Regions from separate parts of the Streptomyces sp. NPDC020983 genome, predicted to be linked through region 2. Evidence: riboswitches for the same ligand, from Rfam matches in the RefSeq annotation. Region 2 holds a riboswitch; the other holds the start of a gene.

Region 1 (3,397 bases), on a different contig from region 2:
GCCACCGCGCACGCCCGCCGGCTGTGCCCGAACGCCGCGTATCTCGTGCCGCGCTTCACCCTCTACCGGGCGGTCAGCGACATCGTGATGGGGCTGCTCGGCGCGGTGTCCCCGCTGATCGAGCCGCTGAGCCTGGACGAGGCCTTCGTCGACCTGGAAGCGGGGGAGCGGGCCGAGCAGCCCCGGGCGGTCGCCGAGCGGCTGCGCGCGGACATCCGTGCCGCCACCGGGCTGACGGCGTCGGTGGGGCTGGCCGGCTCCAAGCTGCTGGCCAAGATCGCCTCGGAGCAGGCCAAGCCGGACGGCCTGGTGGTCGTCGAGCCCGGCACCGAACGCGCCCTGCTCGACCCGCTGCCCGTGCGCACGCTGTGGGGCGTGGGCCCCGCCACCGCGGAGCACCTGCGGCGGGCCGGCATCCTCACCGTCGCCGAGATCGTGCAGGCCGGGGAGCCGGAGCTGGTGCGGCTGCTCGGCAAGGCGCACGGCACCTCGCTGCACGCCATGGCGGCGGGCCTGGACAACCGCCCGGTGGTCGCCGACCGCGACGTGAAGTCGATCTCCGTCGAGGACACCTTCGACACCGACCTCACCGACCGCGCCCGGGTGCGGTACGAGATCGACCGGCTCGCGGAGCGCTGCGTGCAGCGGCTGCGCGGCGCGGGCCGCTCCGGACGGACGGTCGTGGTGAAGATCCGGCGCTACGACTTCTCCACGCTCACCCGGTCCGAGACGCTGCGTGCGCCCACCGACGACCCGGCCGTCGTCCGCGAGACCGCTCGCCGGCTCGTCGAGGCCGTCGACACCACGGGCGGCGTGCGGCTGCTGGGCGTGGGCGTGTCGGGACTGGCCGACTTCACGCAGGAGGACCTGTTCGCGCAGGCCGCCGAGGCGCAGGCCCAGGCGGAGGTGCCGGGTCCCGCCGCCGGGGAGGGCGCCGCCGGACCGCTCCCGGCCACGTCCGCGGAACTGGAGCTGCCCGCCGCGCCGCCGCCGGAGCCGGCGCCCGGCAGCCGCTGGCTTCCCGGCCAGGACGTCGAGCACGCCGTGGAGGGGCGCGGCTGGGTGCAGGGCAGCGGTGTCGGCCGGGTCACCGTACGCTTCGAGCTCCCCTCGGACACCGCGCCGGGCCGGGTGCGCACGTTCTCCGTCGACGATCCGGCGCTCGCGCACGCCGAGCCGCTCCCGCTGGCCTCTTTCACCCCTGACCGGGGGCTGCTCGCCGGGTGAGGCGCGCGGGAGCGCCGGATCAGCCGGCGTCGTCCGGGCGGCGGTCCCCGGCGGGCAGGTCGCCGAAGTCGCGCGGTCCGCTCCCGTTGCTGCCGCTGTCGTGGGGGGAGCCGGGCGGTTCGGTGGGGAGGTCCATGCCGTAGTGGTGGTAGAGCTGGAGCTCCTGCTCCGGCGACAGATGGCGCCCGACGCCGAAATCCGGGGCGTCCCTGATCAGCGACTTCTTGTACGGCACCCGCAGCGCCTCGCCCACCAGCTCGCTCGGCTCCAGCGGGACGAACGCGTCGCGGGTGAAGAAGCCGGTCCGCACCGCGGCCCACTCCGGGCTGCCGGTCGCGTCGTCGAGGTACACCTCGTCCACCGTGCCGATCTTCGTACCGTCGCGGTCGACGGCACGGCGTCCGATGAGGCTTCGCGGATCGATATCGGTCTGCACGGCTCCTCCAACCAGCTCCTAGCAACAGCGACACCTGCTGGTTACCACCAAAAGCCACATCACCGGCGCTGTCGACCCGAACCTCCGGTCGGTGCGCGCCCAGATCCCGCTGGTAGGCTGGACGAAGGCTGCAGACCCCATGCGGGAGAGTCCTCCGGTCACCTGCCGCAGTGGCAGACCGGGGGCGCCGAAGGAGCAAATCCTCCCCGGAATCTCTCAGGCACCCGTACCGCAGGGGCGAGGTCACTCTGGAAAGCAGGATCCGCCCCGGGCAGCGCCGTCCGGGGGACGGGTCTTCACCGAAGGTGAAAGCCGGCCCGTGCGCGGGTAAGGCGAAGCTCTCAGGTACTGATGACAGAGGGGGAGGCCGTACGGGCGCCCGCGCCGGGTGCCCCCGAAGGTCGTCGCAGACCAGGAGGCCTCCGCAGATGACTCATCCGACCGCACACCGCCTTCCGCTCGCCGAGCTGGAAGCCGGACTGCCCTTCGCCCGCCGGCACATCGGCCCCGACACCGCCGCGCAGGCCAAGATGCTCGCCCAGGTGGGCTACAGCTCGCTGGACGAGCTGACGGACGCGGCCGTACCGGACGCCATCAGGAGCGCCGCGGCGCTCGCGCTGCCGCCGGCCCGCACCGAGGCGGAGGCGCTGGCGGAGCTGCGCGCCCTGGCCGCCCGCAACCAGGTGCTCGCCCCGATGATCGGCCTCGGCTACTACGGCACCTTCACCCCGCCGGTGATCCTGCGCAACGTCATGGAGAACCCGGCCTGGTACACCGCCTACACCCCCTACCAGCCGGAGATCTCGCAGGGCCGGCTGGAGGCGCTGATCAACTTCCAGACGATGGTCGCCGACCTCACCGGGCTGCCCACCTCCGGCGCGTCGCTGCTCGACGAGGGCACCGCGGCGGCCGAGGCGATGGCGCTGTCCCGCCGGGTGGGCAAGGTCAAGGAGGGCGTCTTCCTGGTCGACGCCGACACCTTTCCGCAGACCACCGCCGTCATCGGCACCCGTGCCGAGCCCACCGGCGTCGAGGTGGTCGTCGCCGACCTGAGCGACGGCATCCCCGCCGACGTCGCCGAGCGCGGCGTCTTCGGCGTCCTCCTCCAGTACCCGGGGGCCTCCGGCGCCGTCCGCGACCTGCGGCCGGTGATCGAGCAGGCGCACGGCCTCGGCGCGGTCGTCACCGTCGCCGCCGATCTGCTGGCGCTCACGGTGCTGGCCTCGCCCGGCGCCCTCGGCGCGGACATCGCGGTCGGCACCACCCAGCGCTTCGGTGTGCCCATGGGCTTCGGCGGCCCGCACGCCGGCTACATGGCGGTGCGCGAGTCCTACGCCCGCAACCTGCCCGGGCGGCTCGTCGGCGTGTCCGTCGACGCCGACGGCGACACCGCCTACCGCCTCGCGCTCCAGACCCGCGAGCAGCACATCCGCCGCGAGAAGGCGACCAGCAACATCTGCACCGCCCAGGTGCTGCTGGCCGTCATGGCCGGGATGTACGCCGTCTACCACGGGCCCGAGGGCCTGGAGCGGATCGCCCGCCGCACGCACCGCTACGCGGCCGTACTCGCCGAGGGGCTGCGCGCGGCCGGCGTCGAGGTCGTGCACGGCGCGTACTTCGACACGCTCACCGTGCGCGTGCCCGGACGCGCCGCCGAGCTGGTCGCCGCCGCCCGCGACGCCGGGGTGAACCTCCGGCAGACCGACGCCGACCTGGTCGGCATCGCCTGCGACG
Region 2 (3,397 bases):
GGTCCAGTTCCACTCCGACGAAGAGCGCGGGCGGTTCCTCCTCGACGGCGGCCATGGCCCGGCGGGCGCTCAGCACCACGGGGGTGACGGCGTACTCGGCGGCGGTGATGGCCAGGAAGTCGACCGGCTCCTCGTCCGGCGCGGGCTCCCACAGGCGCACCCGGGCGCCGCTGGGGGCCTGCTCGCCGTACGCCCCGGGCGGCCGGGCGCCGCGGCACAGCTCGGCGACGGCAGCGGGTGGCAGCGGCACCCCCACGGCCCCGCCGGGGTTGACGGCGATGCCGACCATCGGGGGCAGGCCGCGGGCGAACTCGCGCACCGGCGCGACGGTGCAGGACATGCCCTCGGCGGCGAGCCGGTACTGCTGCTCGGAGCTGAAGACCGGCACGTAGGGCGCGCCGCCCAGCTCCACGGTGGGCAGGTCGAGGTCGGTGGACGCGGGCGAGCCGCCGTTGGGCAGCGGCACCCACACGTGGGAGCGGCCCAGGACCTCCAGCAGCCGGGGGGTCGCGGAGGGGTTGCCGAGGCTGGCGGCGAGCACCTCCTCCAGCTCGTTCGCCGGCCATATGTACGGTGCCGGATTGTCCATGTCCATCCTCGTCCGCGCTGTGTGCCGCTGTCGGCGCCACCCGTTGCCTGCCCGGAAACCCTATCTGCTGGCCGCCGCGCACGCCGGGGCATGCGATGATGGCGGCGCATGTCGGCGGCGGGAAGGGCATGACCTGCACCGACGGCACGAGCAGCACCCGCACGACCCGCAGTACGAGCAGCACCCACAATTCGCATACCGGCCGTTTGGAGGCCGCGCGGGAGAGTCCCACCCCTCGCAGACCGCGGGGGCGGGCGCCGAAGGAGCAAGTCCTCCCTTGAATCTCTCAGGCACACATACCGCGCGGACGAGGCAGATCTGAAAAGCGGGCGGGCCGCGTTCACCGGTCCCGCCCCACCCAAGGTGCAAGCCGCGGCCCGCAGGGTCACGGTGAACCTCTCAGGTTCCGATGACAGATGGGGAGGCCGGGAAGAGTCCCGGCCGGAAGTCCACGACCCGTCCGCCGCAATTGGGAGCACCTTGATGAGCGCAGCACCGAGCCCGTCCCCCGCCGCACCGCGCCGCACCGCGCTCGACGCGGTCCACCGCGCGCTGGGCGCCACCATGACCGACTTCGCCGGCTGGGACATGCCGCTGCGCTACGGCAGCGAGCGCGAGGAGCACCAGGCCGTCCGCACCCGCGCGGGGCTCTTCGACCTGTCCCACATGGGCGAGATCACCGTGACGGGCCCGCAGGCCGGGCAGGCGCTGGACCACGCCCTGGTGGGCCATCTGTCGGCGCTCGCGGTCGGCCGGGCCCGCTACACGATGGTGTGCGCCCCGGACGGCGGCATCCTGGACGACCTGATCGTCTACCGGCTCACCGAGGAGCGCTACCTGGTCGTGGCCAACGCCTCCAACGCCCAGACGGTCCTGGACACCCTCGCGCTGCGGGCCGCGGAGTTCGACGCGACCGTGACCGACGACCGGGAGGCCTACGCGCTGCTGGCCGTGCAGGGCCCGCAGGCGGCCGGCATCGTCGGATCGCTGACCGACGCGGACCTGCCGGCCCTGCGCTACTACGCCGGGCTGCCCGGCACGGTCGCGGGCGTGCCCGCGCTCATCGCCCGCACCGGCTACACCGGCGAGGACGGCTTCGAGCTGTTCGTGGCGCCCGCGGACGCCGAGCGGCTGTGGGAGGCGCTGCTGACGGCCGGGGCCGGGGCCGGTCTCGTACCGTGCGGCCTGTCCTGCCGCGACACGCTCCGCCTGGAGGCCGGGATGCCGCTGTACGGGCACGAGCTGACGGCGAACACGACACCCTTCGACGCCGGGCTCGGGCGGGTCGTGAAGTTCGACAAGCCGGGCGACTTCGTCGGCCGCGAGGCACTGGCGGCGGCCGCGGCACGGGCCGCGGAGCAGCCGCCGCGCACGCTCGTCGGGCTGGTCGCCGAGGGCCGCCGGGTGCCGCGCGCGGGGTACGCCGTCACGGGCCCGGACGGCGCGGTCGTCGGGGAGGTCACCTCGGGCGCCCCGTCGCCCACCCTCGGGGTGCCCGTCGCCATGGCCTACGTCGACGCGTCCGCCGCAGCGCCGGGCACACCGGGCGTCGCCGTCGACATCCGGGGCAGCCGGGAACCGTACCGGGTCGTGGCCCTGCCCTTCTACCGCCGCGAGCGCTGAGCCGGCCGGGTGCCCGCCGGAACGACCACCACGTCGTCCCGCCGGGACCCCGCTTGTCCACGCCGATCCACACGGCGCGGCCACCCGAGGGGACGAGAGTTGTCCACAGGCCGCCGCGCCCCTTCCACCAGCAACCCTTCGCATCCGGGAGAATTCCGTCATGAGCATCAATCCTGAGCACCTGCGCTACAGCAAGGAGCACGAGTGGGTCTCCCCCGCCGAGGCGGGAGTGTCCACCGTGGGCATCACCTCGCACGCCGCCGACGCGCTCGGTGACGTCGTCTTCGTCCAGCTGCCGGAGGTCGGCTCGACGATCGCCGCGGGCCAGGGCTGCGGCGAGCTGGAGTCCACCAAGTCCGTCAGCGAGCTGTACGCCCCGGTGTCCGGCGAGGTCACCGAGGTCAACCAGGACGTGGCCGACGATCCCTCGCTGGTCAACTCCGCGCCCTTCGAAGGCGGCTGGCTGTTCAAGGTGCGGATCGCCGACGAGGAAGCGGAGCTGCTGACCGCTGCCGAGTACGACGACTTCACCGCGGCCTGACCCTTCGCCCCCCACCCGTACCCGAGGGAAGATCCCATGTCGCTCCTGAACCAGTCGCTCCACGACTTCGACCCCGAGGTCGCCACCGAGGTCGACGCCGAGCTGCGCCGCCAGCAGTCCACCCTGGAGATGATCGCGTCGGAGAATTTCGCGCCCGTCGCCGTCCTCGAGGCTCAGGGCTCGGTGCTGACCAACAAGTACGCCGAGGGCTATCCCGGCCGCCGCTACTACGGCGGCTGCGAGCACGTCGACGTCATCGAGCAGCTGGCCATCGACCGGGTCAAGGCGCTCTTCGGCGCCGAGGCCGCGAACGTCCAGCCGCACTCGGGCGCCCAGGCGAACGCCGCGGCGATGTTCGCGCTGCTCAAGCCGGGCGACACGATCCTCGGCCTGGATCTGGCGCACGGCGGGCACCTGACCCACGGCATGAAGATCAACTTCTCCGGGAAGCTCTACAAGGTCGCCGCCTACCACGTCGACGCCGAGACCGGGCGGGTCGACATGGACGAGGTGGAGCGGCTGGCCAAGGAGCACCGGCCGCAGCTGGTCATCGCCGGCTGGTCGGCGTATCCGCGGCAGCTGGACTTCGCGGCCTTCCGCCGGATCGCGGACGGCGTCGGCGCCTACCTCATGGTCGACATGGC

What was found. Region 2 has a riboswitch for glycine ahead of gcvT (glycine cleavage system aminomethyltransferase GcvT). Riboswitches for the same ligand answer to the same signal wherever they lie in the genome.
Region 1: linked by a shared signal. The riboswitch ahead of gcvP (aminomethyl-transferring glycine dehydrogenase) and the one ahead of gcvT (glycine cleavage system aminomethyltransferase GcvT) in region 2 are both predicted to bind glycine.

What each region holds. Positions count from the first base shown of each region.
Region 1 is NZ_JBIRRA010000017.1:143,577-146,973, reverse strand. It holds gene ACH4SE_RS31705 (DNA polymerase IV) at 1-1,227, shown strand, start outside; gene ACH4SE_RS31700 (PRC-barrel domain-containing protein) at 1,247-1,663, opposite strand; glycine riboswitch at 1,796-1,905, shown strand; gene gcvP (aminomethyl-transferring glycine dehydrogenase) at 2,092-3,397, shown strand, end outside.
Region 2 is NZ_JBIRRA010000006.1:254,126-257,522, forward strand. It holds gene ACH4SE_RS15575 (enhanced serine sensitivity protein SseB) at 1-589, opposite strand, end outside; glycine riboswitch at 798-901, shown strand; gene gcvT (glycine cleavage system aminomethyltransferase GcvT) at 1,073-2,212, shown strand; gene gcvH (glycine cleavage system protein GcvH) at 2,373-2,753, shown strand; gene glyA (serine hydroxymethyltransferase) at 2,790-3,397, shown strand, end outside.